2 regions of the Devriesea agamarum genome follow, and region 2 is predicted to be linked to the other one. Evidence: riboswitches for the same ligand, from Rfam matches in the RefSeq annotation. Region 2 holds a riboswitch; the other holds the start of a gene.
What was found. Region 2 has a riboswitch for FMN ahead of pnuC (nicotinamide riboside transporter PnuC). Riboswitches for the same ligand answer to the same signal wherever they lie in the genome.

Region 1: linked by a shared signal. The riboswitch ahead of BN1724_RS00520 (bifunctional diaminohydroxyphosphoribosylaminopyrimidine deaminase/5-amino-6-(5-phosphoribosylamino)uracil reductase RibD) and the one ahead of pnuC (nicotinamide riboside transporter PnuC) in region 2 are both predicted to bind FMN.

What each region holds. Positions count from the first base shown of each region.
Region 1 covers NZ_LN849456.1:114,359-129,975, forward strand. The annotation lists gene BN1724_RS00480 (M23 family metallopeptidase) at 1-348, shown strand, start outside; gene smpB (SsrA-binding protein SmpB) at 670-1,173, shown strand; RNA gene ssrA (transfer-messenger RNA) at 1,302-1,669, shown strand; gene BN1724_RS00495 (hypothetical protein) at 2,001-2,285, shown strand; gene BN1724_RS00500 (hypothetical protein) at 2,309-3,088, shown strand; gene BN1724_RS00505 (hypothetical protein) at 3,557-4,309, shown strand; gene BN1724_RS00510 (PadR family transcriptional regulator) at 5,045-5,401, shown strand; gene BN1724_RS00515 (DUF1129 domain-containing protein) at 5,398-6,459, shown strand; FMN riboswitch at 6,622-6,750, shown strand; gene BN1724_RS00520 (bifunctional diaminohydroxyphosphoribosylaminopyrimidine deaminase/5-amino-6-(5-phosphoribosylamino)uracil reductase RibD) at 6,787-8,064, shown strand; gene BN1724_RS00525 (riboflavin synthase) at 8,045-8,791, shown strand; gene ribB (3,4-dihydroxy-2-butanone-4-phosphate synthase) at 8,788-10,251, shown strand; gene ribH (6,7-dimethyl-8-ribityllumazine synthase) at 10,271-10,741, shown strand; gene BN1724_RS00540 (TetR family transcriptional regulator) at 10,807-11,469, opposite strand; gene BN1724_RS00545 (biotin transporter BioY) at 11,535-12,155, shown strand; gene BN1724_RS00550 (AMP-binding protein) at 12,152-13,261, shown strand; gene BN1724_RS00555 (thiolase family protein) at 13,251-14,396, shown strand; gene BN1724_RS00560 (energy-coupling factor ABC transporter ATP-binding protein) at 14,417-15,145, shown strand; gene BN1724_RS00565 (energy-coupling factor transporter transmembrane component T family protein) at 15,117-15,617, shown strand, end outside.
Region 2 covers NZ_LN849456.1:493,942-509,558, reverse strand. The annotation lists gene dop (depupylase/deamidase Dop) at 1-1,507, shown strand, start outside; gene BN1724_RS02180 (ubiquitin-like protein Pup) at 1,587-1,778, shown strand; gene prcB (proteasome subunit beta) at 1,775-2,641, shown strand; gene prcA (proteasome subunit alpha) at 2,638-3,324, shown strand; gene pafA (Pup--protein ligase) at 3,314-4,702, shown strand; gene BN1724_RS02160 (FKBP-type peptidyl-prolyl cis-trans isomerase) at 4,743-5,699, shown strand; gene BN1724_RS02155 (FKBP-type peptidyl-prolyl cis-trans isomerase) at 5,786-6,166, shown strand; gene BN1724_RS02150 (primosomal protein N' family DNA-binding protein) at 6,136-8,337, shown strand; gene fmt (methionyl-tRNA formyltransferase) at 8,384-9,370, shown strand; gene BN1724_RS02135 (RsmB/NOP family class I SAM-dependent RNA methyltransferase) at 9,367-11,073, shown strand; gene rpe (ribulose-phosphate 3-epimerase) at 11,192-11,869, shown strand; FMN riboswitch at 11,986-12,104, shown strand; gene pnuC (nicotinamide riboside transporter PnuC) at 12,279-13,091, shown strand; gene BN1724_RS02120 (phosphoribosyl-ATP diphosphatase) at 13,134-13,397, shown strand; gene hisG (ATP phosphoribosyltransferase) at 13,454-14,311, shown strand; gene BN1724_RS02110 (PH domain-containing protein) at 14,317-14,829, shown strand; gene BN1724_RS02105 (DUF3866 family protein) at 14,844-15,617, opposite strand, start outside.

The sequences.
Region 1 (15,617 bases), 380 kb from region 2:
GGATATCGCTATCACCCGATTTTCCACACCCGTATTTTGCACGCCGGTGTTGACTTCGCGGCGGCGTGCGGCACGCCAGTGAAAGCCACCAAGGCGGGGAAGGTGCTGGCCACTGAATACCGGTCGTTGGCGGGTAACAAAGTGACTATCAGCCACGGCCTCGACAATGGTGTGCTGGTGACCAGCTCGTACCATCACTTGCAGGGCTTTGCGGTATCACCGGGTCAGCGAGTCTCCCAGGGACAGGTGGTCGGCTACGTCGGTACCACCGGATCCTCTACTGGGTGTCACCTGCATTTTGAAATTCAGCACGACGGAACGCCGGTCAATCCTGCCCCGTATCTGTGAGCTGCCGCAGTCTTTATCGGTGAGCCAGGGACTATCGGGCTGGGGTCTATCTGAGAGCTTGGTAGACCCGTATCCGAGTGGGATGCTAGCTAAATGCTTGGGGCGTGAGCGTGGGGTATAGAGTTCGCGCTGCGCCCACAGCTGATGCGGACGCAGTGGCTAATCTGTATGGAGCGGCTGATTGTCAGGCGTCAGTTGGTTATCGCGCCTAGGGTAGGAGCCAACCGACACTGAAAATTGTTGGTTATCGCTGCACAGCCCGCTTACAGTGTTGTGGTCCGCTGGATGGCGGATGCCGTGAATCTAATGAGGAGAGCTGAGATGTCGTCAAAGAAGGGCGGTGCGAAAGCGTCCAAGAACGCTGACGGACGCCGTCTGATCGCGAGCAATAAGAAGGCCCGCCATGACTATCACATTGACGACACCTGGGAAGCGGGCATAGTCCTCACGGGAACCGAAGTGAAGTCGTGCCGTGCCGGGCGGGTGTCATTGATCGACGGGTACTGCTTCATCGAGAGGGGCGAGATGTGGCTGGATGCGGCCCATATCGCCGAATACGCTCAGGGAACCTGGACTAACCACGCGCCGCGACGTAAACGTAAGCTCCTGCTGCACAAGTCTGAAATCTTGAAGCTGACAGGGAAAACCCGCGAAAAAGGTTTCACGATTGTTCCGCTGCAAATGTACTTTGTGGGCTCTCATGTGAAGGTCGAAATCGCGTTAGCGCGCGGTAAGAAAGACTGGGACAAACGTCAAAACCTTCGCGAGAAGCAGGATCTGCGTGAAGCCCAGCGCGCGATGCGGCAGCGCGAACTGCTGTCTTAGCGTGACGAAAATTATCGGGCGTTCAGGGGAGGCGGTCCGGTACACTTGTGGATGTGGACGGCAGCTTCGCTGCTGGATTGACAACTGGATATGCGACATAGGTATTTCAGTGCCACCATTCCACTCACGGGGACGATCGGTTTCGACGGTAGTTGTCCAGCGAGAGGAAGCGGGCCGAGAATCTCAGGTCATCTCGTAAACGATCCTGAGAAACCAATAAGTGCCGAACCTAAGCGCACTGACTTCGCTCTCGCTGCCTAAGTAGCGACAGCAGTCTGGAACCCCGGGGGAGCTCCTGACCCGGACCGTTCCATCATCAAAGGAGCCACTGCTACCGATTCTCGTCGTTGGGATCGGATGAACATTTAGACGACTGAGCTGGTCGGCGACGTGTCCACGGGATCGCCGCAGCTGAGAAAACGCCACGTGGACTGCGCCCGGAGAAGCTCTCGTTTTGCACTATCGGACGCGGGTTCGATTCCCGCCGTCTCCACTGATACCGCCGTAAGGCTAGTTAAAACACAGCACCCACACCCCTTTCGCGGGGGCGTGGGTGCTGTGTTTTTTGCTGGGCTCTGATCCTGTCCTGAGCTTAGTTGTGCGAGATAGTATGAGAGGCTATCGATCGCATAGACAGTCCTAGCGATCGATGCGATGGAAATGTAAAATTTGACCCACGTCTCATGGCCCTGCTGCCTTAGCCTCCGCAGTCATGAACCGTGAGGTCGATGCGCTGCGGCAACCTTTGATGCAGGTAGCTCCGTGAGTTGTCCCGAGGCGTATGGGTTAGCAGCAGCATGCATACTCGTAGCAAGGAGTGCTTTGTCGTGGTTGACGAGGATAGCGGAAAGACTGATATTAGGTATATCGAAAAGAAGAAAAAACTGGAGCGATTCTTTCAAAAATCCACCGGACGCGGTACCGAGATGATCGAGACTACGAGTGAGAAAGTTGTGGCTAAGCGGGCCCACGGTGATGGGACTGTCACTACTCTGCGCATTGACTCCGGCTCCCAAAGACGCTTCATAGAGATCGAGTTTTCTGATGAGATGAGAGCAAAAAATAACCTAGGGGAAAATTCGACCTTTAAAATTTTTAGTGGGGAGAAGTAAAAATGGGATTGTGTAGTCCTTTTTTGCGCGACGCCAAGGATGAAAGATTCTATATCGACCTGCTTATCGAATTAACGCAAACATATCTTGATGTCTGGAGAGGTGTCGTTCCTGCCGTATGTAAAATGCGGGTGGATGAAATTGAAAACCTCATGCAATCCATAGCATTCTTTCCGTTACTGGATCTGGCGATATTCGATCTAGATGATCCGCTCGGACATGAGTGGGGGAAAGATGTTCAGCGCGACCTATGGTACATCTGCTACCAATTGTTTACTGATCCCACCGCATACTCGGGGCTTTCGACTTTGTATCCGACCGATTTGGCGGGCGCTCTGCTCTCCATCTTTTATCGTGAAAAAGAAAAGCAAGAGGCTGAAGCGATATCGCAGGATATCCGAACTTTGCGGAACGACGGAGAACCTCAATTTTTCGATGATTCCTGGCTGTTTGATAAACTCCTTCTTCGGGATCGTGAGGTCGACCCTCTATTTATACCGGTTATTCCCATGCAAGAGATGTCGCGGGCAACGGTTGTGGAGTTTGATGGGGTCCAGTGTCTGAAGATTGAGAACGCTCATGGTCCACACGGTGTTATTCGACTTAACCTCGGCGACTATGTTGAGTATGTTGAAGTTGACGATATCAGGATAGGTAAGTCTAAGAATGGTGTATACGCGATTTACTATTGGCATAACTATACCGTTTCAGAGCCCTCTTCCACGCTTCGCCAGTACATCGTGAAAGACAGTGAAAAAGTGATGAGCTTTGTGACGAATTCGCTGCGTTTTGAATCATTGTAAAATGAAGCTTGGCTATTGTGAGAGTGGGACTCTGGGGTGCATGCCGCTTCTGGAAAAGGTGTACGGCGATCCGGGGTCTTTGTTATGGTGTGCGGCGGCCGGCGGTGCGCAGCAAGAAAGTCAACCTGGGACACGGCGAGGTTAAGTGGGATGGTATTGGGGTACGTCCGCGGGTAGGGGACGCCTGGATCCGCTACGATAGATACGGATAATTTAACGACAAATCCAGGTTGCTTGGCCGCAGCGTAGATGAGGGTTGAGGGGTTTCGCGTAAAGGAGCGACGAATGGACAGTTCGCGTCACCACGGCAACGCAGGGGTGAGAAGCTCTGCATACCTGCAGCTGTTTTTCGATATGTCCGTGAAACCTGTTGATGCATGACTAGGTGCCGCGTCCTGTGTGTGCAGTATGAGGACGGATGACATAGAAAAGCTGATGCACTTCATGTCCTTTTTCCTATACTCGGGGGTGAGCCGCATTGATGGTCCTCAGATACTTGGGCATGAATGGGGAGAAGACGCTGGCGACGATCTATGGGTTTTGTGCTACCAATTCTTCACCGACCCTAACTCTTACGACACCATGTCCATGCTCCGGCCTACAGAGCTTGCCGGTGTGATCCTCAAAGAGCACAGCAGCATGTTGGTTGGACGGGCCCAGAATGAGGGGTTGCCACAAGATGAGGTAACTTCGCCCCAACTTTATGGAAACCCTCATCATGGCGATGAAGCTTTGCGCCCGGGGCATGGGATCCCATGCGAGGGAAATGCTCAGCTAAAGCAGAGCTATATGGCCCCACTTACCCCCGTCGTCGATGATTCATGGCTGTTCGGGAGAGTTGCTCAGTATCGACAGAGGCCAGAGTATATTTTTGTTCCGGTGATTCCCTTGCAAGAAGTCTCCAGGGCGACACCGAATAAGTTTTCAGGGTTTCAATTTATAGATATTGAAAATGCTCATGGACCGCATAGTTTTTTTCGTATGAGATTCAGGGGTGAGGTGACATATGTGGCCCCGGACCTTTCGGGGTTTATCCTGAGGAAAAATGCTGTGTACGCTGTTTATCATTGGGATGAATATATGGTGGCAGGCCCTCGCAGATCGGTTCGCCAGTACGTCATCAAGGATAGCGAAAAGACTATAAGCTTTATGGCTCCACCATCTTATTTAACGGAACCCTGGATTGGTCAAACCGGTCGCTCTCAATATATTGTGCAGTAATGCTAATGGGGTGTAAGGGTTGACGTAGCTCCAAATACTAAATAGAATGAACGTTCAATTTCTTATCCTTTACAAGCTCTGCTATTTTCCCTTGAAGCGACCCCTCGGTGCTGTTTCGTCCGGCATGTTCGCTAGCTCTAGTGATCTGGAGCCCTCCGGCCTTCTCTTTAGAGGGTTACAGTCTTGAACGAGTTGCCGTGAAGGGAAAAACTAGTTACGTTGGCTGAACTAGTCGGTGCGACCGGTTTAATGTCATATGGGTATATATTTACTTATGCACTTAAATGCTTCAGTGAGGTGAACGCATGTTGACATGCCGAGAAATTTGTCTATGTGTAGCGCCCCTTTTGTGAGGTGCGATGTGAGTGTAACTCGTGGGTATCCCGCAGGTGTACCTATCCGGGTAGTCCTTGGCCTACCGTGGCTTTAGCCATCGATGTGCCGCACCTTAAAGACGTACAGATTATATCTATCTTAAGGGCGTGCGGGTCGGGAATGATTGCCTACTAATAATATATAAAATGCGTTCTGTATTAATTGTATGCGTGAATGCTCGAAATCGCAGATTTTCGGGAATGGCATCTGCCCCTTAGGGGAGCTGCGCTCGGGTTAGGGGCTGTCTCCTATTTAGGTGAGGCTGTGAGCCATCTTCTGTCGCCGTTCACATTGGGCAAAACATATCTTACGTCATATCTCTCCTTGCGCCCCCAATAGGTATGATCCATACTTAGATATGTGACCGATGTAAGCGTCGAATGGCCGGCGGCCTGGGTGCGGGCTGTGCTCGGCACTGCGGTCCTGGCTGCTCTTGAATGCGAAGAACTGCACGGATATGCGATAGCGGAACGGCTGGCCGAGCTCGGCCTTGGCAGACCAAAAGGAGGCTCCCTCTACCCACTGCTGGCTGCGCTGGAACAATCAGGCGCAGTGGAAACCTCTTGGATGCAAAGTGAGCGAGGCCCGGGACGGCGTACGTACCGGCTCACTGTGAACGGGCGGGCCCGGCTATCTAAAGAGCGCATCGACTGGAAACGTCTCATCGCCGTTTTGAGTACCGCATCTGAGCCACATCGAGAAGGGATAGCGCCATGACAAAACCCCATGATGACATTCCCGCTGCCATCGATCGGGTGGCCTCAATCCGAAGCGACAAAGACGATGAACACTGGGCCCGCGTCGCGGCTGGGCGGCTGGTATTAGACGGCATATCTGAGGCTCGGGTGAGCGAATTGCTCCATGATGTAGCTGAGCAGCTCGAAACACATGGACAATCAGCCGTGGAGCTCTTCGGAGATCCTCACGAATGGGTGGAGGAGCAGCTGGCGATGGTCCACGACAGGGAGGGGGATGGTGAAGCGCTCTCTGTTCTCACCCCACCAAGCCTTCGTGACATAGTGATCGAAACCTTCGTCATCGCCAGCTATTACAGTGTGCTGTTCGTTATCGTGGCGCTACTTACCTGGTCATGGGGACAGCCTTTGACACTGTCGTGGCTTGTGGCTCCCTTTGTCCTGGGGGCAGTTTCGCGGGTTCTTCTAGCGGTATTTACGTACGTGCGAGCCGCCCGATCATTCCTCAGTGCTGTCATTGCCTCCCTTGTTACGGGTGCCGTAGGGGTCGCTCTGACCGTTGGCGTTTTTATGGTCGGCAATGGGGTGAGGTTTGAGTATCCAGCTGTGATCGGAGTTTTCGGCTCGGCGTTCATGTACGGAGTGCTTGCATGGCTCATCGGTAAGCTCTGGCCGAAACGCCCTATTCACACGCCACTTCAAGTGTTTGATGATGGCGAATGGCTCCGTCAGCTCGGGGCTACGCTGCGCATACGAGGGGATATGTCTGACGCTCAGGTGAATCGGATTGTTGCGGATTCGCGCGCCTTTGCTGAAGAAGCCGGAACAAGGCTAGTTGAGGAATTCGGCACGCCGCAGTCGTATGCATTGCGATTTACCAAAAACCGCAGCCTGCTTCACCGTCGGACGGCGTGGCTCTCCACAGCGGGTGTGGGGTTGGTCCTCGTATACAACGTTGCGGTCATCATCGATGGGACCTTGAGTGTCTGGCCATTGCTGTGGCTCGTTGTTATCGGGCTCATAGCGGCTTTTGAGTGGCGCGACGTCCGACGTGAAGCAGCCCGACGCATCGGGGGATAACTGGTAATGGGGGCATGGTTAACGGTTCCTGTCTCTCCTGAAATCGTGCTCTGCCGTAATCATGCCTCGAGCTTTGAGCAGCCATCCCGCCTCGACTGTGAGGTGTGTTACAGATAGTCCCGGCTTGTTAGTACGCCTAGGTAAGGTCGGCGGCGTAAGAACCACATTCTCCGGGGTCAGTGAAAGTCTGAACCGGCGGTGATAGTCCGCGACCCGTCTCCCACCAGGGAGCCGGTTGACCTGGTGGAATTCCAGGACCGACGGTAAAAGTCCGGATGGGAGGAGAAGTGGCGTCCTTGCGCGCTGTTGGCATACCACCATCCGCGCATGAGGACGCATACTGCTGTGCCATCACCCCGGACCGTCGTCGATCCGGAGGCATGTGTGCGCGGACATCAGTCCTCACGCGACCAGCCAGGGCCGGGGCTTGTCTCCGGCGCTGAACATCGAGCCATGCAGCGGGCGCTCGAACTCGCAGCTCGTGGCCCTCAACACGATGTCAACCCCCAAGTCGGCTGCGTCATTATCGCGCCGGATGGAACTCGTTGTGGTGAGGGCTATCATCGCGGTTCAGGCACCGAACATGCCGAAATTGCTGCGATTAATGATGCTCACTCCCGCGGGAAATGTACCCGGGGAATGACCGCTGTAGTCACCCTGGAACCGTGCCGCCACCAGGGGAAAACAGGTCCGTGCACACGCGCTCTGCAACAAGCCGGGATAGCCCGCGTGGTATACGCGCTGCCAGATCCCGGCGAGCGGTCTGGAAGGGGATCTCGCAATCTGCGGGCAGCAGGAATTGAGGTCGTGGGCAGGGTCATGGAAGACCAAGCCCGCCAGCTCATTGAGCACTGGTACACCCGAGCCTGCGGCGGGCAGGTGCACACCGCTGCCTGTCACGCGCATTCCACTGTCCGTCAGGTGCACACCACTGCCCGCGACTGTGCTGACGCTGCCCGGTCACCACGCCCTGCGAACCACGGCGCCGACGGCGTGCACCTGGTCCTCAAAACCGCGACCAGTCTTGATGGCAACGTCGCAGCGGCAGACGGAAGTAGCCGATGGATTACCGGTGCAGCAGCTCGTGCACACGCGCACACGGTGCGAGCCCGTACCGGGGCGCTCATCGTCGGAACTGGCACCGTAATCGCTGATAACCCGGCATTAACAGCGAGGCCCAAAGGGATGGACTTAGTTCACCAGCCACTGCGCGTCGTCGTCGGTATGCGACCGGTGCCGCGCGAAGCAGCCGTGCGAGGCCACAACGGACGGTTCCTCCAGGTCCCCACCGATACGCCCCGCGATGTCATCCGTGTTCTTGAAGAACGAGGGATCGAGCATGCCGTTCTCGAAGGCGGGCCGCGCCTTGCCACCGCTTTTTGGCAGGCGGGACTTATCGATGAAATCCATGCCTATCTCGCACCCGTTTATCTGGGAGTGGGACGGCCCGTGCTCGGCGATCTCGGCATCACGACGCTCGAGGATGCACACCGTTGGCACATCCGTGAAACCCAAGTACTGGGTGAAGATCTCTTACTCATCCTTACACGCATGTCCACCACCGACCGCTTGCGGAAGGAACCCCATGTTCACCGGAATCGTTGAAGAAATAGGCACCGTGGAATCTCTGGTTCACCAGGACGACGGAGAAGTACGGATCGCTGTGCGAGGCGAGCTCGCAGTATCCGATGCACGGTGCGGGGACTCCATAGCCGTCGACGGAGTGTGTTTGACGGTCACCGAGCTGACCGGAGACGGGGGATTCGTGGTTGAGGCTGTGCCCGAAACGCTTCGACGCACCACCCTGGGCCGTCTGGTTCCTGGAACACGGGTCAACCTGGAGCGTTCGCTGCGCGCCGACACCCGACTCGGCGGACACCTGGTGCAAGGGCATGTGGATGGTGTCGCTATTCTCAGCGCGAAATCCGATGGAGGACGCTGGGTCGATCTCACCTTTTCTATCGACCCGCAACTATCGCCATTCATCGCCGTCAAAGGTGCGATCACAGTCTCTGGGGTGTCCTTAACCGTTACTGCAGTCAGTGACACCTCATTCAGCGTGTCATTAATCCCGGCAACGCTTCAGGCCACCACTTTGGGACGTCTCGCGTTAGGTGATCCGGTCAATATTGAGATTGATGTTCTCGCCCGGTACGTCGCCAGGTTGCTTGAGACCAGTTCATCCGGCGGATCACAATCTCAATCCTCTGTATTTCGCACGGACCAGCCGCACGACGGGGCTGCCCAGGGGAGGAATTCGCAAACTACACCGCATCCATCACGCCGTGGACTACCTCATGCGCTCCGTATGGCCGAGAGCGAGGACCTGTGAGTGCGTCGTCACTGACCCCTGGCACAGACCCTGGATACCGCGGCCTACTCGACCGGGCACTGGATGAGCTGCGGAAAGGCCGGCCGACCCTCGTGGCCGATTCGGAGGACCGCGAAAACGAGGTTGACGCGATCATGCCCGCCCAGCTCGCTAGCGCGCACTGGGTGGGATGGATGGTGCGTCATACCTCAGGGTATTTATGCGCGCCGATGCCCGCCGAACGTGCTGATGAGCTGGATCTTCCGCTCATGGTGGCGCGATCCCAGGATTCACGACGCACCGCGTACACGGTGAGCGTGGATGCTGCTCACGGTATAAGCACTGGTATTTCTGCCAGTGAGCGGGCCAGGACCTTGCGAGTGCTCGCCGACCCCGACGCTGTGGCGTCCGATCTCATCCGGCCCGGGCATGTGCTGCCTTTGCGTGCCGTGCCCGGCGGTATCGCGGAGCGACCCGGACACACGGAAGCCGCCGTCGATCTATGTCGTGCTGCTGGTCTGGCGCCCGTAGGTGCGATTGGTGAGCTCGTGCGTGACGACGGGGAGGTGATGCGTCTGGATGAAGCCCGGGCTCTGGCCGCCGAGCACGATCTGGTGCTCCTCACCATCGCCCAACTCGCCACCGAGCTTCCCACAGCGATGAGGCCGCAGCCTCATGCGGAGCACCCGTCTCGGGGGCGGAGCCAGAGCCGGGTGGACCGAACGGCCACCGCACATTTGCCGACCCAAGCCGGGGACTTCACAATGCACGGTTATCGGGATCGCCGCACGGGGGCAGAGCATGTTGCTCTTGTAGCTCATCGCATAGCCGCTTCACGTGTGAGTTCACATGAGGCGTCATATGCGCCGTCCCATGCGCCTTCTGACGCGCCGACCCTCGTACGGGTGCACTCCGAATGCCTCACCGGGGAGGCATTCGGGTCGCTTCGCTGCGAATGCGGCCCCCAATTGGACGAATCGTTGCACTTGGTTGCTCGTCGCGGGGGTGTCGTGGTGTACCTGCGCGGTCATGAAGGACGGGGGATTGGATTACTGGAGAAAGTCGCCGCCTATGCCCTTCAAGATCGGGGGTTTGACACCCTGCACGCCAACCTAGAACGGGGATGGGATGGAGATTTGCGCGAGTACGGGGCAGCCGCCGGTATCCTCACGGACCTGGGATATCACCGGGTCGAGCTGTTGACCAATAACCCCGCCAAGGCGAAGGCACTCGCGGATCACGGGATTGATGTGGTGCGCACGATCCGGTTGCTGGTTGGTCATGCCCCGCAGAACGCTCGGTATTTGCGGACCAAGGCCGAAAAAATGGGGCACCTGATTGCGTTGGACGGGGCGGGCAGTTTTAGTGGCATAAGTAGTGACGGCGAGATCTCTGATCGCACCGACATGGCTGATCGTCACGAGATGTGTCATCGCGATGAGACAACTGATGACACCGGTGAGTATCGGGCACACCCATAAAAGAAAGGACGACGCTGCCATGAGCAAAATTGGTCTGCCGACATTAGAGGTCGATGCCTCCGGGATGAGGGTCGTGATTGTCGCTGCGAGCTGGCACGAGACGATTATGAACGGCTTGATTAACGGGGCCTTACGCGCTCTTCATGATGCAAATGTTCACACGGTTGACCTGGTGCGAGTGCCCGGTTCCTGTGAGCTTCCCGTTGCCGCGCTGCATGCGACTGCTGTTGCTGACGCGGTGGTCGCATTGGGGGTGGTCATCCGTGGTGGGACGCCACACTTTGAGTATGTCTGCCAGGCGGCAACGCACGGCCTTACCGAGGTTGCGTTGCGCACTGGGGTGCCCGTCGGGTTTGGGGTGCTGACCTGCGATACCGAGCAGCAGGCCTTAGATCGGGCTGGGTTACCGGGTTCTTCCGAGGACAAAGGATTTGAGGCAGCCGAGGCAGCCGTAGCGACGGTGGGTGCGCTGCGAACCTTGCGGGCTTAAGCTGCCCGGCTCAGGGTGCCTGTGCGGACTGCCGATGTCTCGCCCCAGGGCGTCGACTGGAATCGTCAGCGGGACGAGCTTTCGGGCGGAAGGTTGCCTGTGAGCGCTAGAGAGGTGTCCAGTCCGGTCACGATGAGGCGGAGAATCGAGGTGAAATCGCCGGTGTGTGGTGAGGCGGACGTGAGTGCGCGCTCGGGGGTGATGTTGCTCGCTACCCCCAGAACGCCCAGGGTCTCGGCCTGAATGCGCTGCTGTTCGTGGAAGGTGTATCCGATGACGAAGTGTGTAATGGCTTCGGCGGCGGTCAGGGCGAGGTTGTTGGAGGTCGCGCAGTGATGGGCGGCGGCGATCAATTTGGGGTGAAGTGGCGGCGGGATCAGACCGAGCGCCAATGAGCTTGAGACTAGTTCGGCGCCGTCACGGTAGGCCAGGAGTCGATCTCGTAAGCAGATCCCGAGTCTCAATGCTTCTTCTTGGATCGTCGGGCAGGTGGAGTTGTCGTCGGTGAGGGGGGCGAGGATACGGGCACTGACCGCAGCGAGGAGCGCCTGTTTGCTGTCGAAGTGCCAGTACAGGGCGCTGGGTCTGATCCCGAGGGTGTCGCCGAGTCGGCGCATGGTGAGGTTGGGCAGGCCTTGGGTGTCCAGGATGGTGAGGGCGGCGTCTACGACGTCGTCGCGTGAGCGACGAGGTTGAGGGTCCTTTGGGTTTGCCGACCGTACCATCATGCCGTTACCCTACCTGAACATCGTTCACCTGAACGGTGTTCAGGAAAGCTATATGAGGGGACACAATGCGAGTTCGAGCGAATTGGCGACAGCTGGACGCAACGGATATGGCCCGGGTAGCCGTCTTCGCGGGAATCGTCGCCGCGCTCGGGTTACCGGGATCATTCACGGTATTCGGGGGTGTCCCCATCACAGCGCAAACCCTTGGCGTCATGCTTGCGGGCGCCATCTTGGGCCCCTGGCTCGGCGCGCTATCCCTGACCGTCTTTATGGCGCTAGTCGCCGTGGGCCTACCTCTGCTCGCTGGCGGACGCGGAGGAGCCGGAGTGTTCATCGGCCCTTCGGGCGGATACTGCCTCGGGTTCATTCTTGGGGCCCTCGTGATCGGAGCCATCGTCCACGCCGGCGGACGTAAACCCGTCTGGTGGCGCACCCTGATCGCGATGCTGGTCGGCGGTATTGCTGTGATTTACGCGTGCGGAATACCGGTGCAAAGCGCTGTAACCCAGCTGCCGCTGACCCAAACGATGCTTGCCAGCACCGCCTTCCTGCCCGGTGACCTCACCAAAGCCGTGATCGCAGTCCTCGTGGTTGGCACCCTGACGCAGGCCTACCCGCGCGCATTCCGGCGGACCTGGGCCTCCCGGGCGCCTGAACCGGCTCAGGCTGCTGAGCCTGTCTCATGACCAGAATCATTCCGCTGAACCCGCCCGCCACTGAACCCCTGACGGATCTCCTACAGAGGATTCAGGCGATTCGCAGCGCGGGCGATATCCCCCTGGTCGGCGATACACGATGGCCGAAAGCCCAGTGGGAAGCCATCCAAAAACTTGCCGAGAGCGCGGAGCTGCCTCCCAATGCAGCCTGGGCGACCCTCACCTCCGGCAGCAGCGGCTTTCCCAGAATTGTGATCCGCACCGACGCATCCTGGACCGACTCCTTCCCGCTGGTGTCCTCCCTGCTCGAGGCACGTGCTGAAGACCGGATCATCTGCCCAGCGCCGCCGTCATCATCCCTCACCCTGTTTTCACTCGCGCATGCTTTAGACGGGTCTGGGCCGCAACCCGTATCGTTCTCCAACCTCACACGAGCCGCCTGTTTCCACGGCACCCCTCAAGGGCTAAGGGCACTGCTCAAAACCCCAGAGCCCCTCAGCGTGCACACTGCATTCGTCGGCGGATCCCACCTGGATCCCGACCTGCGTGACGAAGCCTTGGCGCGAAATATCAAGGTGATCAGCTATTACGGAGCAGCTGAGCTGTCACTCGTCGCCTACGACGACGGAACGGGAATGCGTCCATGCCCGGACGTCGATCTTGAGATCCGCGATGGGCAGGTGTGGGTGCGATCCCCATACATCGCGCTCGGCTACCTCGGGGAACCCGGGCCTTTGCGCATCGACGGGGAGTGGGCGAGCGTGGGTGATATCGGCGAGCTCAACGACGGCGTGCTGACTCTGCGCGGACGATCAGACGGCGCCATTATCACTGCCTCCGCCACAGTGATTCCAGAAGAGGTTGAAACCGCGTTGCGCTCACTTCCCGGCATCGACGATGCGGTGGTCATCGGTTACCCGGTTCCACTGGTGGGGGAACTTGTGAGCGCTCTGATTGAGCCCGCAGACATTGATCTGGACCAGGTGCGCGCAGCGTCCCGCCCTATCCTCGCCCCGGCGAGCCGCCCTCGGATCTGGCAAGCCGGAACAATTCCACGCACCGCCGCAGGCAAACCCGCACGGGCGCAGGCACTGCATCAGATACGTGCGAAACAGGAGAAACGCGGTGGCCAATAGCCCGTGCACATCACAGAGCCCGGTGATCGTCGCCGCTCGGCGCACGCCCATTGCCACCCGGGGGCGTGCCCTCGCGGATCGCCACCTCGAAGACCTTGCTGCGCCGGTGATCCGGGCAGGGCTCACGGACGCAACCAGCGCACTCAATACCCATCCTGATGTAGCCGACGTCATTCTCGGAAACTGCATGGGGCCGGGTGGAAATCCGGGCCGGATAGCAGCCCTCGCCGCTGGACTAGGAAAGCAGGTTCCCGGTGCCACCATCGACCGGCAATGCGGGAGCGGACTTGCCGCCATCATTCACGCCGGTATGGCAATCACCGCAGGAGATACACGCGCGTACATCGCAGGTGGAGTGGAAAGCGCATCCACGGCTCCGATCCGATCTATGCATGGAGTGCCCTACAACCAGGCTCCATTCGTTCCCGCAGGCTGGGAGGATCCGGGCATGATCGAGGCTGCCGATGCGCTTGCTCGCGCAGACCAGATTGACCGGTCACGGCAAGAACAACACAGCCTTCGCAGCTGTCAGCGGGCCCGGACAGCGCAAAAACACCGGGTCTTTGACCAGGAGATTGTGCCAATCCACGCCGTGGATCGCGACGAGATTCCTGCTCGGCTCGATGCTGTTCTTGCGCGTCTGGCCCCAATCAACCCGGGTGGAAGTGTGACGGCCGCGACAGCGACCCGCATCAGTGACGGAGCGACTGCGGTTGTACTTGTCCCGGAGGAGTGTGCGCGAGGCGTCGCCGGGTTGCGTTTGCGCAGCTGGGCGATTGTGGGGTGCGACCCCCGCCTGCCGGGCATTGGGGCTGCTCCCGCTGTTCAGGCCGCCGTCGCGAAGGCGGGGGTATCGCTATCGCAGATCGTCGCCTTTGAAATCGTCGAAGCGTTCGCCGCGCAGTCGCTGGCGGTGTTGTCTCGATTAGGTCTTGCCGATGATGACCCTAGAGTCTGCTCTGACGGCGGCGCGCTCGCGCTCGGTCACCCCTGGGGAGCCAGCAGTGCGGTGAGCGTGGTCAGGCTTTTTAGCCGCTTGGTGCGGGCGGGCGCGCCTGCGGGCGCCTGCGGGGTCGCGGCAGCCTCTATTGCCGGAGGGATGGGAATAGCGGCGGTGATGGAGGTGGTGCGGTGATGGACGTGCGCGGTGAAAAGATGACTACACCTACTCCAGTAACACCTGTTCTAGACCTGCACAATGTGGCAGTGCGTTTGGGAGACGTCGACGTCTTGCGGGATGTGTGCCTCCGCACCTGCGCGCGCACCATTGCCGTGATCGGTGACAACGGCTCAGGCAAATCCACCCTTGCCCGCCTGATTGGTGGGTTGATTCCGGCAACCGCAGGGCAGGTACGGGTCCTCGGGTTGGATCCGATTCGTCAATCCGCAGAGCTGAGGCGTCGGGTCGCCTTTCTCTTTAGCAACCCCGACGCCCAGATCGTGATGCCCACCGTGGCCGAAGACGTCGGGTTCTCCCTGCGCGGGAGGGGCATGTCTCGAGGTGAACGTTCCGAACGAGTCCAAGCAGCATTGCACCGATTTGGACTCGCTGACCTCGCCGATCGGAGCTCACACGACCTATCCGGTGGTCAAAAACAACTCCTCGCTCTGTGCGGAGCCTTGGTGCGGGAGCCTCAGCTCGTGATTGCTGACGAACCCACTGCCTTTCTCGATGCCCGCAACGCGCGCATGACCGCAGCGCATCTGCTCAACGACCACTCCTACCGGTTGCTTGTGGTCACCCACGATCTCATGCTGGCTCGTCGATGCGAGTACGCTCTGCTGATCGCTGACGGGCGTGTGGTCCTGACCGGCGAACCTAAACAGGTTATTGCCGCCTACGAAGAGAGCCTGAATGATTGCCCTCTACCGACCCGGTCATAGCTTGTGGCATCGTTTGCCAGCAGGCCTCAAAATGCTGGTGCTCGCAGCCCTAGTCATCGCAATATCGTTGGTTCCGCTGAGCTGGTCCTGGCCGGGCGTGCTCATTCCGGCGGCTGTGTGCCTGCTCTGCTATCTCGTGCCAGGGATCGGGGTGACACACCTGATGAGCCAGATGTGGGCGGCTCGGTGGATCATCGTGGTGACCCTGCTGACTCAGCTGATCTTTTTAGGGGTTTTGCCAGCGGTCATGAATACCGTGCGGGTGGCCGCGATGATCGCCATCGCCGCATTGCTGGCGCTGACCACAGACGTGACGGAGATGCTCGATGCGATAGAACACCGGTTAGCACCTCTAGCCCGGCTTGGAATTGATCCCGGGCGGATCGCGTTGCTGCTCACCGTTACGATGACCACGCTTCCGGTTTTAGCGCGCACCGCCGCCCAAGTTCGCCAGGCACAGCGCGCTCGTGGG
Region 2 (15,617 bases):
CCGCGGATTCGATATCTCCCGTGCCGCTGCCCACCCAAGCCAACTCACTCATGATGTCCATGACGCGCACGTTCCCAGCATTGACCTGGACCAGCCGCTTCCCGATGATCCTGTGCCTCCGGCCGGGGCAAGCGACGCCGACGTGCTGGATTGGGCCGTGCGTCATGCCATCGGTAACGCGGTGCTGACTAACGGGGCCCGCCTCTATGTAGATCACGCGCATCCTGAGTATTCCTCACCGGAAGTGCTGAGCGCCCGAGATGGTGTGATCTGGGATCGTGCCGGAGAACATATTGCCCGCTCCATCATGGAACGTTTGAGCACAGCAGCCGGTGTGGACGCCATCGCACTGTACAAAAACAACACCGACGGCAAAGGTGCCTCGTACGGAACACACGAAAATTATCTAGTGGACCGCTCGGTGCCGTTTGAGCAGCTCACATCGATGTTGATCCCCTTCCTGGCCACGCGCCAGGTGATGGTCGGATCGGGCCGAGTTGGGCTTGGCACCCGCGGCCTACAACCGGGCTTCCAGATATCGTCCAGGGCGGATTTTTTTGAAGCAGAGGTCGGCCTGGAAACGACCTTAAATCGTCCGATCGTCAACACCCGCGATGAACCGCACGCTGATGCTTCTCGATGGCGACGACTGCACGTCATCATTGGCGATGCCAATACCTTCGAGACAGCTACTTTCCTAAAGCTGGGTGCAACCAGCCTGGTGCTAGCCGCCATCGAAGCTGAGCAGGCTACGGGGCGCACGCTTCTGCCTCGAATTGACTTATTGGATCCGGTTGAAGCAGTGCACGTGATCAGCCATGATCTTTCACTATCGGCCATGCTTCCATTGCGCCACGGCGGATCCATGACGGCCCTGGATATTCAACGCGCCTATCTCAACGCCGTTGAAGCGCACGCGGATCTCAGCGACCAAGAGACTGCTGCCGTGCTCACCCTATGGCGGGAAATCCTGGACGGTTTAGCGAATGATCCTTCCAGCGTCTCCGACATCGTCGAATGGGTTGCCAAACGAGATATCTTGCTCGCCTACCGTCAGCGAGGGGGCCTGGACTGGGACGATGCACGACTTCAAGCCATCGATCTGCAATTTGGCGATCTTGACCCTGCGCGCGGGATTGCCGCTAAATTGCGCAGTTCCGGTCGTGTTCGCCACATCGTTGAGGATCGTGACGTGGAGGCTGCCGTCACCACTCCACCTTCATCTACCCGGGCCTATTTGCGCGGTCAATTGATTACCCATCATCGAGATTCGGTGCTTTCCGCGGGCTGGGATTGCATCACGGTCACAATGCCAGCCCATTCGTCACTCTCGCCCGAGGATCCGCATCCCACCGCCATGCGGTTGCAGCTGGCTGATCCCTGTGCCGGTTCAGCAGCCTGGTGCGCGCAGCGCGGTATCAATCCGCAGGACCCGCTAGAGAAGGTGGTCTCGGCGTGCTCAGGTGCTGCGGAGCCCGGACCTAGCCCAGTTGCGGAGAACCTCTGACACGCGCCTAAATAGACATAAGAGCATGTCGATTCCGGATGACACCCATTGGAATCGGCTGATCACCAAGGAGAACACGATGTCTCAAATTTTTGTCACGCCCGGATCGCGCGGGGATGACCACGACGAGGTTACCGATGCCGTTGCGCCAGCGGGGCAAACCCACGCCCAGACCCAGGCAACTGACGATCTGCTCGATGAAATTGACCAGGTTCTTGAGTCCAATGCGGACACCTTCGTCCGTTCTTTCGTGCAAAAGGGTGGACAGTGACATCTCCGATGCACCCCTCGCAGCCCGGATATCTCAGGGATCAGGCAGACGCCGTACCTCGCGTTCCATTTTCGTCAGCGGATGCGTATACGAGCACCACGTCGTCCTTTATTGACCTGCTCGCAGCGACCGGCGGGGCATGGGGCGGCCATTTCGCTCCGATAAGCGCCAATCTACCTGCGGCGACCGGTCAGCGGGCAACGGACGCGATCACCTCCGTGCCTCACGGAACGACGATCCTCGCCTGTGTGGTCCCGGAGGCTGTGATCCTGGTCGGCGACCGTCGGGCCACCACCGGCCATCTCATCGCTAAAGATGACCTGCGCAAAGTGTTTGTCACCGACCGCAGCACCGCTCTAGGCATCGCCGGAACCGCCGGAATCGGGTTGGATCTGGTTCGCCTCTTTCGGATGGAGCTAGAGCATTACGAAAAGCTGGAAGGAGCCGAGCTGAGCCACGACGGCAAAGCAGGGCGCCTTGCCAGGATTGTGCGCGGATATCTTCCGACCGCAATGCAAGGGCTCTCAGTGGTCCCGATGCTCGTCGGGTGGGATACCCGTCAAAGCCGAGGACGCATTCACACCTACGACGTGACCGGTGGGGTCTACGAGGAATCACCAGTTGCGGCCATTGGTTCCGGGGCCCAAATGGCTAAAACTGCTCTGCGCTCACTCGGTGCCACCACTCCTTCGGAGGCAATCCTTGGATGCTTGGCGGCTCTGCGCGACGTCGCCCTTCAGGACTCCGCCACTGTGGGTCCCAGGCCAGACGTGCCCTCTCACGTGATTATCTGTGACGCCGACGGAGCGCGAGCGTTGGACGACGCCAAAGTTCGCCCGTTCGTTGAGGAGGTTTTACGATGAGCGCGCCCTGGTATGTCTCCCCGGAACAGCTGACCAAAGACCGCGCAGACTTTGCACGGCAAGGCATAGGACGAGGACACAGCGTTGTCGTGGCTTCCTGTGCCAACGCGGTAGCGCTGATTGCTCAGAATCCATCGACGTCACTGCACAAACTCGGCGAGATCCATGACCGGCTCGCGTTTGCAGCGGTGGGCAAGTATCACGAGTTCGAGGCACTACGCGTTGCCGGTATTCGCTGGGCTGATGTCCGCGCCTATCAGTACTCTCGCGCTGACGTGTCGGGCAGGGGGCTCGCGAATGCTTTCGCCCAAACATTGGGAGAAGCGTTCACCGGTGCGGTCAAGCCACTGGAGGTTGAGATCGTCCTCGCAGACGTGGGGGCACAACCTGATGAGGATCGCCTTTACCGCCTCTCGTATGACGGGTCTGTCGCCGAGGAACAGAACCTGGTGGTGATTGGCGGCGATGTGGCAAGGACCCGCTCCGCGTTGCAAGCCGTCTACGATCCGTCCGCATCGTGGGGAGAGACTTTGTCAGTGCTTGCTCGAGCCCTGAAGGAGTCCTCGGACTCGGGGCCTATGAACCTCGAAGCCGCAATTCTCGATCGGTCCGGGCCCGGTCGATGTTTTCGGCGAATACCGGCTGCTGAACTCAACGAACGTGGAGCCACCCATGGAGCGTAGGGTCTTCGGACTGGAGACCGAATATGGCCTGGTGTGCGTGCGCGAGGATGGGACTCGCGCCGTGGAGCCAGAAGATGCGGCCCGGGAAATGTTTCGGCCAGTGGTTGCGTGGGGGCGCTCATCCAACGTTTTCCTGCCCAATGCGGCGAGGTTATACGTCGACGTCGGCTCGCACCCCGAATATGCAACGGCTGAATGCGATGATGTGCTGGACCTCGTCGCTCAAGATCGCGCGGGGGAGCAGATTATGTCTGATCTTGTCTCCCAGGCGAATGCTCGACTTGCTGCACGAGGCCAGGATGCTCGGCTTCACCTGTTTAAAAACAATGTCGATTCCGAGGGTAATGGTTACGGTTCACACGAAAACTACCTGGTAAGCCGACGCGGTGAGTTCACCCGGCTTCCTCGGGTTTTGCTGCCCTTTTTGATTACGCGTCAGATCGTGGCGGGCGCAGGCGGAGTGGTCACCGATCCCGATGGTCCGCGCTTTGTGTTTTCCCGGCGAAGCGACCACATGTGGGAAGCGGTATCGTCGGCAACCACCCGCACTCGACCCATTATCAATACCCGCGATGAACCGCACGGGGACCCCACACGTTTTCGCCGACTGCATGTAATCGTCGGTGATTCCACGATGTCGGAACTCTCCACCATGTTGAGAGTGGGAACCTGCGATCTCGTCCTTCGGCTAATTGAGTCAGGGCGCGCTGTGCCTGACCTTGAACTCGCAGACCCGATTAGATCTATTCGCCAGGTGGCTCGCGATTTGAGCGGGAGCACCCCACTTCCACTGGCTACCGGGGGGTCCTCGAGCCCACTAGCGATTCAACAGACATATCTGGATGCGTGTGCCGCAGCATTCCCGGATGCGGATCCTGAATTGATGAATCTCTGGCAGACGGCACTGGATGCGGTGGCGACGGGAGATCACAGTCGCGTCGCAACTCAGCTGGATTGGGCAATAAAGAAGAACCTGTTCGACCGGGTCTGTGAGCGACGTGGCGTGCCGCTAGATGATGCCGAGATTCACCGGCTAGAGCTGGCCTATCACGATATCTCAGCTGCCGACGGAATTTTCGACCGGTTGCGTAAACGAGGCCTTGCACCGTCTGTGATCAGCCAGAATCGTGTGCAGGAGGCGATGCAGACCGCACCTGGCAGTACCCGGGCACATCTGCGCGGGCGCTTTGTCACCGAGGCGTTAGCGCGAGGAGTTGACCACGTCGCTGACTGGACGACTTTGCGCCTAAACCATCCCGGGGCGCGGCCTGTGACCCTGCTTGATCCATTCCAAACCGAGTCCAAGGATGTGGACCGGTTAGTGGATGAGATTCACAGTTCCCATCCTGATAATCGCAACCCGGGTTTTCCGTTCTAGGGTGCGAGGCGAACGATGACCACACTCGAAAGGACGCACTGTGCTGACTAGGCGACGCCTTCTAACCTCGAGCGGCGCCGCCGCAACTGTTCTGGGTGCTATTGCGCTCAGCGGATGCGGCGACAAGGACTCGGGTAAACCCGCATCAAGCACCGCACCGTCGAACGGGCCAAATGCGGGGGCGGCCATCTTGGACCGCATTAAGGTCAGCACTGATTTATCCAAAGAGCCCGAGATCACGTTCACCGCGCCGATGGAAATTAACAAGATGGCCTACAAGGTCGTCACCGAAGGCAAAGGAAAAAAGCTTCAGAAGGGGCAGGCCGTCATTTTTAAGACGAAGCTTGTCGGCTCGAGTGACGGCAAGACTGTAGCGTCCACCTGGAAGGGCGATAAGCCTCTCATCCTGACCCTCACCGACAAAGCCATCGGCAAGGACGCTGTTGACTTTTTCACCGGTACCTCGATCGGTTCACGGCTTTTGACGGTGGGACCTGCCCAGTCACAGGATGGTTCCACTCTCGGGATGGTGCAAGTACTCGATGCGGTGGATGTCATCCCCTCGCGCGCTAGCGGCAATGCGGTCGCACCCACCCCGGGAATGCCCGCCTTCACCCTCGCCGATGACGGAGCGCCCAATCTCTCGGCAAAGCCCTCGGGCCAGCCACCCACGAAAACTAAGTCAGCCGTCACGATTAAGGGCAGCGGTCGCCAAACCAAAAACGGTGACCGCCTCATCATGCAATACCGCGGCTGGACCTGGGATGACGGTAAAGAGTTTGACTCCTCCTGGAAACGGGGTGAACTCTTTGACTTCGTTTTGGGCAGTGGCCAGGTGATTAAGGGATGGGATTCCACTCTGGTCGGTCAAACTGTGGGAAGCCAGCTCGAGCTGGTGATTCCCCCGTCAGACGCCTACGGAGATCAGGGCCAGCTTGCTCATAAGACCCTGGTGTTCGTCGTCGATATTCTGTATGCGTTCAGCCCGGAAAGCTGACGGCTAGCGGACCTCTAGCTCACTCAGCCCGGGACCTCAGCAAGCTCGGTGTCCCACCGGCTTTGCCACTGTTTTAAAGGAGCATCATGCAGCGTACTAAGCCTGAAATTGATTTCCCCGGCGATGACGCACCGACTGACCTTGTCATCATCGACGAGGTCGTCGGCGATGGCCCGGAGGCAACAGCCGGGAGCATTGTCGATGTGCACTACGTGGGTGTGGCGCATTCCACCGGCGAGGAATTCGATGCCTCGTGGAATCGCGGTGAGCCGCTGCGTTTCCAGCTCGGTGTCGGTCAGGTGATCGCAGGGTGGGATCGTGGAGTCCAGGGCATGAAAGTCGGTGGACGCCGTCGTCTGGAGATCCCAGCTCACCTCGCATACGGTGACCGAGGTGCACCTCCTGTTATCGCTCCTGGGGAGGCCCTTATTTTCGTGTGCGATCTGATGGAAGTTCGGTCGCTCTGACCGCAGCACGTGCAGGCGGCGAGCAGGAAGCCCTGTTCGCCGCCCAGACGTCGTCGGCCCCGCCGGTACGAACCGATGCGGGCTATGAGCTCGCCCCCCAGGATCCGGTGGCATCCGTCCTCGTGATGGGTACGCTGCCGCATCTAGATCGCCCCTTCGACTACGCGGTACCAACCAGTTGCGCTCATGCTGCACCTGGTCAGAGGGTGAAAGTTCGGTTTGCGGGACGCGAGGCGGACGGTTTTGTGCTGGCTCGGCGCGATCGGGCTGAAACGGATCGCCCGCTTGCTCCGCTGCGTGCGGTGGTGTCCGAGGACATTGTGCTCACCCCAGACATCTTGGAGGTCTGCCGGGACGTAGCCCGGCGATGCGGTGGCACGGTTGCGGATGTCGTGCGATTAGCCGTACCCGCACGCCACGCTGGCGCGGAAAAGGCAGAGCGAGCCCGCCGGGACAAACTTACCGATCAGTCCTCGGATCGCAGCGGTGATGCACCGTGTACGCAGGACTTCGCGATCCGAGATGTACCCGCGGATGCGCCCCCGGATGTCCAATCTCAGAACACTGCTCTCGATGCGTATCTAGGTTTACGGGCGTTTACCGAGCATGCGCGATCCGAGGATGACCTCGTTCCCAGGGCGGTGCTGACGGTGGATGCTTGCGATCGGTGGACCGGCATCGCTGCCGATGCCATTACGGCTCTCAATAGTGGGCAGGGCGCGCTTGTGGTGACCCCGGATCAGCGCGATGCCGAACGAATGTCTAGGGAACTGACAGATCGGGGCATTGAGCACGAGCTGCTCAGCAGCGCCGACGGCCCACAACGCCGCTACCGTGCATTTTTGCGGGTCCTGACTGGTCAGCGACGCATTGTGGTGGGCACGCGTTCGGCAGCCTTTGCCCCAGTTATGCATCTGCGCCTGTTGATCTGCTGGGACGAGGACGACGATCTGCATGCCGAGCCCCGCGCACCTTATCCGCATACCCGAACAGTCCTCGCAGCTCGCTCGCGTATCCAATCGGCCGCGCTGCTGAGCCTGGCACCTTCGCATCCGGTGACAGCCACCTATCTGGTTCGGCATAACTGGATGCGTCACTTACCTCCTGTTCCAGGCTATGTTGATCGCCTCCACGCGGTGGCGAAGGTCGATGTGATGGATGAGCATCTGCGCAGCCGCGAAGGGGCCAGCGGTCGTTCTCGGATGCCGAGCGCCGCGTACGCCACCATCCGTCAGGGACTCGTTCAGGGCCCGGTTTTAGTGCAGGTACCTCGCAGCGGCTACGTTCCGGCGGTCGCATGCAGGCGATGTGGCACCCGGGCTCTGTGTCCCACCTGTCATGCCTCACTCAGTTTTCGCCGCCGAGGCGAGGACCTGGGATGTTCAGTGTGCGGACGAGCGGCGCATTCGTATCGCTGCCCAGAATGCGATGGGGTCCAGCTTCGGGCGGTGGTAGTGGGGTCGTTGCGCACCGCGGATGAACTGCGCCGGGCTTTTCCTGACACGACCTTGGTTGTTGCTGGAGGGGCAGGAGGAACCGTTTCCGATGGAATCACCGGGCCCGACACGCTGGTGGTCGCGACACCGGGCAGTGAACCGACAGCTATCGACGGTTACGCGGCTGCGGTGCTGTTGGACTGCGATGCGATGGCCTCACGGGCTAGCTACGACGCAGATGTTGAGGCCCTGAGACGCTGGTCTGGGGCTATTGGGTTGGTCCGATCGGCGGCAGATGGCGGAAGGGTGCTCGCGGTGGGTACCGCGTCCTTACCGGCGTTGCGGGCGCTGTTGATTCCCCGAAGTCACTGGTTTATAGACAAGGTTCTTGCTGATCGAGAGCTGTTGGGGCTTCCTCCGTGGACTAAGGTGGCCGAGATCGTCGGGGATCGGCCTGCGGTTGAGGATTTCCTACAGGACCTGGTGCTTCCGACGGGAACTGAGATTTTCGGTCCGGTTCCGCATGAGATGGCTGGCTTCAAGGTCACCGACGCTGTGCGGACCGAAGGTGGGGGAGTCGACACCACCCAAGAGGGCGTACGCGCTGTTTTGCGCTGTCCGATTGAGGCATCGGGTGAACTCGCTGACGCGCTGCGCTCACATTTTGCATCTCGCACCGCTCGCAAGCGGCCTGGACGTCTGCGATTTCGTGTGGATCCTCCGGACGTGTTCTAGCCCGCCCTCAGATCATCGCTACGCGGGCCGTAAAATGGCAGGCATCATGCGACTTCTTTTTGCGGGCACACCCGTTACTGCCATGTCCTCCCTGACCGCATTGCTCGACTCCCGGCACGAGGTCGTGGCTGTTTTAACACGTCCCGATGCGCCAGCCGGGCGAGGCCGCCGCCTGACCCCGAGTCCCATCGCTGCTTTGGCACTCGATCACGGTCTGCCGGTGTTAAAACCAGCCACGCTGAAGGATGCTGCGGTGCGCGATCAGATTGCAGAACTCGGCGCGGACTGTGCACCGGTGGTGGCGTACGGAAACTTAATCCCTCGCCCGGTGCTCGATCTCATGCCGCGCGGGTGGGTGAACCTTCACTTCTCGCTGCTCCCTGCTTGGCGCGGCGCCGCGCCTGTTCAGCGGGCTGTTCTTTCGGGGGCTGATCAAACGGGCCTGACCACGTTCCTTCTTGACGAAGGGATGGACACCGGTCCGGTCCTCATGCAGGAAGCGGCCGTTATCTCTGCTACTGAGACCTCGGGGGAGCTGCAGCATCGTCTCGCCGTTCAAGGAGCAGACCTGCTGGTCCGTACTTTGGATGCCTGGGAGGACGGAGTGCTCACCCCGCAGCCTCAGGCGGAGCACGGTGCTAGCCACGCTGCAAAGCTGAGCGTTGACCAGGCTCGTTTGGATGCTCGCCGCCCCGCCTCAGAGGTCTCGGCGCACCTGCGCGGTATGGCGCCCGATCCCGGTGCCTGGGCGTCATGGCGAGATGGTCGTGTCAAGCTCCTCGGTATCAGCGAAGCGCCGGTGCCTGCTGGACTTCAGTTGGAGCCGGGTCAGCTTCAGGTGACGAAACGGGCTGTTTTCTTAGGCACGGGTACAGCTCCCGTGCCGCTGGGGATTGTGGCCGCCGCCGGGAAACGTCCGATGCCGGCGACAGATTGGGCTCGAGGTGCCCATATTCAACCCACTGAACGTCTTGGACTCGCCGATGATCAGGCCGTCCAGAATCACACTCCTACGAACGGAGCGAGCGCATGACCACCCGGGGTGAGGATTTCGGGGCACAACGGGACGGTTCCCGCGGACAGGGTCGCTCTTATAGCCCTCGGGGGCGAGGACAGCGGTCTGGCCAGGATGGCTCGGACCGCGGTCGGTTTGATGAGCCACGTCGGGGACGCCCTGGCGGGACCTACCGTGGGACTGGCCGCGACCAGTCCGAGCCGAGGGATCGAGCGCAGCGACACCGTGATGCCAAAGGTCGTGAGCGATCCGGCTCGCGTGGGAAGTCAGGTGCGCGCGCGGGGTGGTCAGAGCACCGTCCGAGTGAGCGCGCCCGGGAAGCAGCGCCCACCAGGCGGGCAGCGTGGGAGGCTATGCGTGAGGTCAGCGCTCACGATGCGTACGCCAACCTAGTTTTTCCGAAGGTTCTGCGTGCCCATGGCCTTCACGGCCGGGATGCCGCGTTTACTACGGAATTGTTTTACGGGACGCTGCGGGCAAAGCGGCGCCTGGATGCGGTTATTTCTTGCTGCGTCACTCGGCCTTTAGACCGAGTGGATGAGGACGTGCTGGATGTGTTGCGCTTAGGCGCCTATCAATTGCTGGACATGAATGTTCCGCCACATGCCGCCACTTCTGAAACGGTTGCTCTGGCGCGTCAGGCGACCGGTGCTGGTTCCGCACAGTTTGTGAACGCTGTTTTACGAGCTATCGGGCGCAAGGATGCCGAGGCTTGGTTGGATGAAATCCTGCCTGAGCGCGTAGACGACGAGATTGAGTATTTGGCTCTTAAACATTCGCACCCGACCTGGATTGTGCGTGCATTGTCAGATGCTCTTGCTGGTCACGGTCGGGATCGCAATGAGCTGGAAGATCTGCTGGTCGCCCAGAATAGGGCTCCGAAAGTGGACCTTGTGGTGCGTCCTGGTCTGAGTGATCTCGACGAACTGATGGAGTATGGCGCAGGTGCTGGCAGGCTTTCACAGTTTGCCGCCTATTGGCCGTCCGGTGACCCTTCGGGTATCACTCCGGTGCGGGAAGGTCGGGCGGCGATCCAGGATGAGGGTTCCCAGCTGATGGCTTTGGCGCTGGCGCTCGGGGTCGACACCTTGGTGACCTCTCCTTCACCTCACTGGCTGGATTTGTGTGCTGGTCCCGGTGGGAAAACTGCTCTTTTGGGTGGTCTAACGGTGGATCATGATGCGGATTTGCTGGCCACCGAGATTCAGCCGCACCGAGCGGATTTGGTGCAGCGCGGGGTACGGGCGTTAGTTGAGGCAGGGTGCGACATCGAAGTTGAGGCTGCCGATGGTAGAGATATCGGAACGCGGTATCCGGAGCGTTTTAGTCGCATTCTCGCCGATGTGCCGTGCACTGGTTTAGGTGCGTTGCGGCGCCGCCCTGAGTCGCGGTGGCGCCGTCAGCTCAGCGATGTTGGGCCGTTGACGGTTTTGCAACGGGAACTTCTGTTGTCGGCGGTGGATGCTCTCGCACCCGGCGGGGTTTTGGCGTATGTCACGTGCAGTCCTCATCTGGCCGAGACTCTGTTAGTGGTTAAGGACCTGCTGCGTCGTCGGCAGGATGTGCGGCAGTTGGATGCGCGGGAAGCTGTGCGGGCTGGGGTCCACTCGGATGCTCAGATTGATCTCGGCGCGGGTCCGAGTGTTCAGCTGTGGCCGCATGTGCACGGCACCGATGGCATGTTTATCGCTCTGTTCACCAGAGAATCATCGCCGACGTGAGATCCGATGCTCCGAGGCGATCCCACCCGATGTCGACGATGCCTATCTTGATGCTGTGCAATCAGCTGGGCGGCGAACCCTGCGTCATCTCATAAACCCATCATTCTCAGGAGTCTCTATGACCTACACACCGGATAACACCTATATTCACCCGTCGATTTTGAACTGCGATTTCATGCGTATTGGCGAGGAGCTGGATGCTATCGCCCGGGCCGATTTCGCTCATGTTGACGTGATGGACAACCATTTTGTTCCGAATTTAACGTTCGGGGTGTCCATGGTGGAGCAGATTGCTCGCCGATGCCCGATCCCCGTTGACGCCCATTTAATGATTGAAGATCCTGACCGATGGGCACCGGCCTATGCCGAGGTGGGCGCTCAGTCGGTGACATTTCACGCTGAGGCCGCGTCGGCGCCGATTCGCTTGGCTCGCGAGCTGCATTCCCAGGGGGCAAAGGCGGGGATTGCGTTGCGTCCAGCCACCCCCGTTGAGCCGTTTCTCGACATTCTCGGGGAATTTGATCTGCTGCTCGTGATGACTGTTGAGCCTGGTTTTGGTGGCCAGTCGTTTCTGGATTCGATGCTGGCCAAGATCAAACGTGCGCGTTCCGCGGTGAGCGAAGCCGGTTTAGAGGTGTCGATTCAGGTTGATGGGGGCGTGAGCCGGTCGACTATTGAACGGTGTGCTGACGCGGGCGCAAATATCTTCGTTGCCGGTTCAGCTGTGTATTCGGCGGATAACGCGGCCGAAGAAATTGATGCGCTTCGAGCTTTGGCTTCCTCCCACCGGCATTGATCTGTCCCTGGGCTGTCTCCAGTCCGCTAAGAAGGATCATGTCTGGTTTTCAGCTTCGGGCATCGTGCATGAATTGTTCAGCTCATCTGAGGTATGCTTCCGGCGTCATATCAGTTGACGTGCTCCGGGGTCGGTGTAAGTCCGAGCCGGCGGTGATAGTCCGCGACCCGCAGATGCGGTGGATCCGGTGAAATTCCGGTACCGACAGTGAAAGCCTGGATGGGAGGCGCACGCTCGACGTTGATGTGCCATTCCACGGCACAGGTGGCGTAGGACAGAAGGTCCGCGCCGCCCCGTGATTGATCTCGATGCACGATGGATCGGTCTCGATACACGATGTCCGTGGATGGGTAGCTCAACGTCGCCCATGTCCCGGAGCCACTGCACGCTCGCATGAAAGGGACAGAACATGGGCATTTTGCAGTGGCTCTTTGAAGCCAAACTCACCTTCCCAGGTGGGCAATTCATTTTGTGGCGAGAAGTTCTCGGAAATCTGTTCGGTCTAGCCAGCGCTCTGGGCGGAATGCGCCGGAAGGTGTGGGCTTGGCCGATTGGTATCGTCGGCAACGCTCTTCTTCTCACGGTTTTTCTTGGGAGCGTCTTCGGCTCCCCAAACCCAGTAAATCTGTTGGGTCAGGCGGGACGCCAGGTGATGTTTATTGTCGTGAGCGTGTACGGCTGGGTTTCATGGCGTCACTCCCGCGGGCAGGGAGAGGGCCACGCGGTGACTCCCGACTGGGCTTCGGGTCGATCTCGACTCGTGTTGGTGGTGGCTATGATCCTTGGAACCGTTGTCCTCACCCCGATCTTCACCGCGTTGGGATCCTGGCCACCGGTGTGGGCAGATGCATGGATCTTCACCGGCAGTGTGCTAGCCACGTACGGCATGGCTAAAGGGTGGGTAGAGTTTTGGCTGATCTGGGTGGCCGTGGATATCGTCGGGGTGCCTATGCTGGTGCATGCCGGGTATTACGCGAGCGCTTTGATGTATCTGTTCTACGGCGGGTTTACGCTGACTGGCTTTTTCGTGTGGTGGAAGATTCGGCGGCGTGAACAGGGAATAGTTCGGGTGGAAACCCGGTTCCCTGACCCCACGATCGCCACTGATGTCACCGCTCGTGCCACTGGTCCTACGTGTGCCGTCGCTGACTCGAGCACTCTTGCTGGTGATGGATCTCGCCCTGCGAGCGGATCATCGGGGACGCGGATTAACGGTTCGTAGCCGAGCTGACTGAAATCTGGCTGCACCGCGTACCCTGATGGGGTGAAAGACTTTGACTCACTATTTGCTGAACTGGCCGAGAAGGCTGTGACTCGCCCCGAAGGCTCCGGCACCGTGCGTGAGCTCGATGCGGGGATCCACGGCATCGGCAAGAAAATCGTGGAGGAAGCCGCTGAGGTGTGGATGGCGTGCGAGCACGAATCCGATGAGGCGGCAGCTGAAGAAATCTCGCAGTTGCTTTATCACCTTCAGGTGATGATGATCGCTAAAGGGATGACTCTTCACGACGTCTACCGACATCTGTGAGCTAGCCCACCACCCCTCCCACTTCACGTTCCCAACATTTCCCGGAGGAATCTCTCGTGCTTCGCCTCGCTATCCCCAACAAGGGGGCGCTGTCAGAACCCGCATCCGAGCTACTGAGGGAGGCTGGCTACCGCCATCGCAGTTCCTCACGTGAGCTGGTGCTGGTGGACGAGGACAACGGCGTTGAATTTTTCTTTCTGAGACCGCGCGACATCGCGGTCTATGTTGGCAGTGGCACGGTCGACGTGGGCATTACCGGGCAGGACATGCTGGCCGACTCCCACACTCCTGCCCACGAGATTTTGCCACTGGGATTTGCGCGCTCGACCTTCCGCTACGCGGCTCCGGCTGGGGAGGAATGGCAGCTTTCCTCGCTGTCTGGGCGACGCATTGCAACCAGCTACGAGGGACTGGTCGAGGATCACCTGAAGGCGCGTGGTCTTCACGCTACCGTCGTGCATTTGGATGGCGCGGTGGAGAGTTCGATCCGGCTCGGCGTGGCCGATGTGATTGCGGATGTGGTGGAGACGGGTTCAACATTGCGTGCGGCCGGACTGCGCACCTTTGGCGAACCGATTATGCACAGCGAGGCGGTCCTTTTTTCCCGGCCGGAACTGCAGCTCGAAGAGCAGGCGCAGCATGCTCTCAACGTGCTGGTCCGCCGGCTCAAAGGCGTGCTGGTCGCAAGGGAGTACGTCCTCATTGATTTCGATATTCCTGAAGGGCTTGTGGAACAGGCCGTTGCCATTACTCCGGGGTTTGAATCCCCGACGATCTCTCCGCTGCACGGTGGGCAATGGTACGCCGTGAGGTCTATGGTGGCCCGCACCTGTGTCAATCGGGTGATGGATGAGCTCTACGACCTGGGGGCACGCGCGATTTTGGTCACCGCTATTCAAGCCTGCCGGATGTGATGGTGATGTCTCAGCGCGATGGTATGGATTCGGCCCCGCATCCCGATGGAGGGTCCGGGGCTTCGGCGGAGGTTGTGTTCCGGCCAAAGCTCGCTCGTGTGGTGGCGATCAGCCTGGGCAGTGGGGTGCTGGCTGTTTTGACGGTGGCCGCAATGATCGTTCCGTGGACTGGTCCGCGCGCCTTTAGCGTGGTAGACCGGTTGGGTTTTATTGCGCTGGGATTAGCAATTTTCTGGTTTTGCTGGCGGCAGGCCACGGTTCGGATTTCTGCTCGCGCTGATGGTTTGACGGTCAGGAATCTCTTGAGGACCACGACTTTGGAGTGGCCCGCGGTCGTCACCGTGAGTTTCCCTGAGGGTGATCCTTGGGCTCATTTAGATCTCGCGGATGGAACCACGCTGTCGACGATGGCTCTGCAAAGGGCTGATGGTGAGTATGGGATCAGGCAGGCTCGGTCTTTGCAGCAGTTAGTGATTGAGCGCGGCGAGGCACCGGATATCGAGCCATTGTCCAACTAGTTTGGGCGATTGATTTAGTCCGGGATGTCGTGGGAGGTGCCGGGGGCGGGCTCGCACGGTGTGTCGATGAGCTGGGCGGCGCGGCGACCCGCGAGTGCGGCATAGAGGAACGACATGGGGTCATCGTCTAGGTCCCGTCCCATGGTGCGTAGCGGGATGGGGGAGCGGCGTAACACGTCGAGGAGGCCGTCGCTGCGGACCTCGACGATGCGGTGAGGAGCCGCAGCGTTTTCGACAAGCATTTTAAGCTGTTTTTTGATTAACGCATGAAAATCGCTGTTACCATCAATGCTGTGCTCGGCCAAAGGCATCTGACTCACCGGTAGCTCAGCCGGGGCAAGCGCCACCTTCCCGTATGCCGCCACGCTATGGTGAGACAGCCCGCGATGGCGCGCTCGCTGATCAGCTTCGGACACCCGCAACGTCCCCACGGGCCTGCCGTTCAAAACTGCGGCCGCATTGATGGCCTCCCCAGCCTCCACACCCGAAAAACCCCAGCCGGTACCCGTTCCGAGGTTACCGGGGCCTTGAATAACCACCGCCACGTCGGCATTCCACACCTCGCGCGCCGCAAGTAAACCAGAATGGACAGTCACCGCTTCCATATCGCCACCGAATGCCTGGCCCACACTGATACACCCCGCAACCAGGCCGGCCTGCCGCAAGGACGAGAGAGCCTGTGAATACCACGCCGGAAGCGCCGCACCGTCAGTGAGAAGATAGACAATCCGGGCGTCTGGGCGCTGATCGAGCACTCCAAGCACGATAGGGGCCAGCGACGAGTGCAA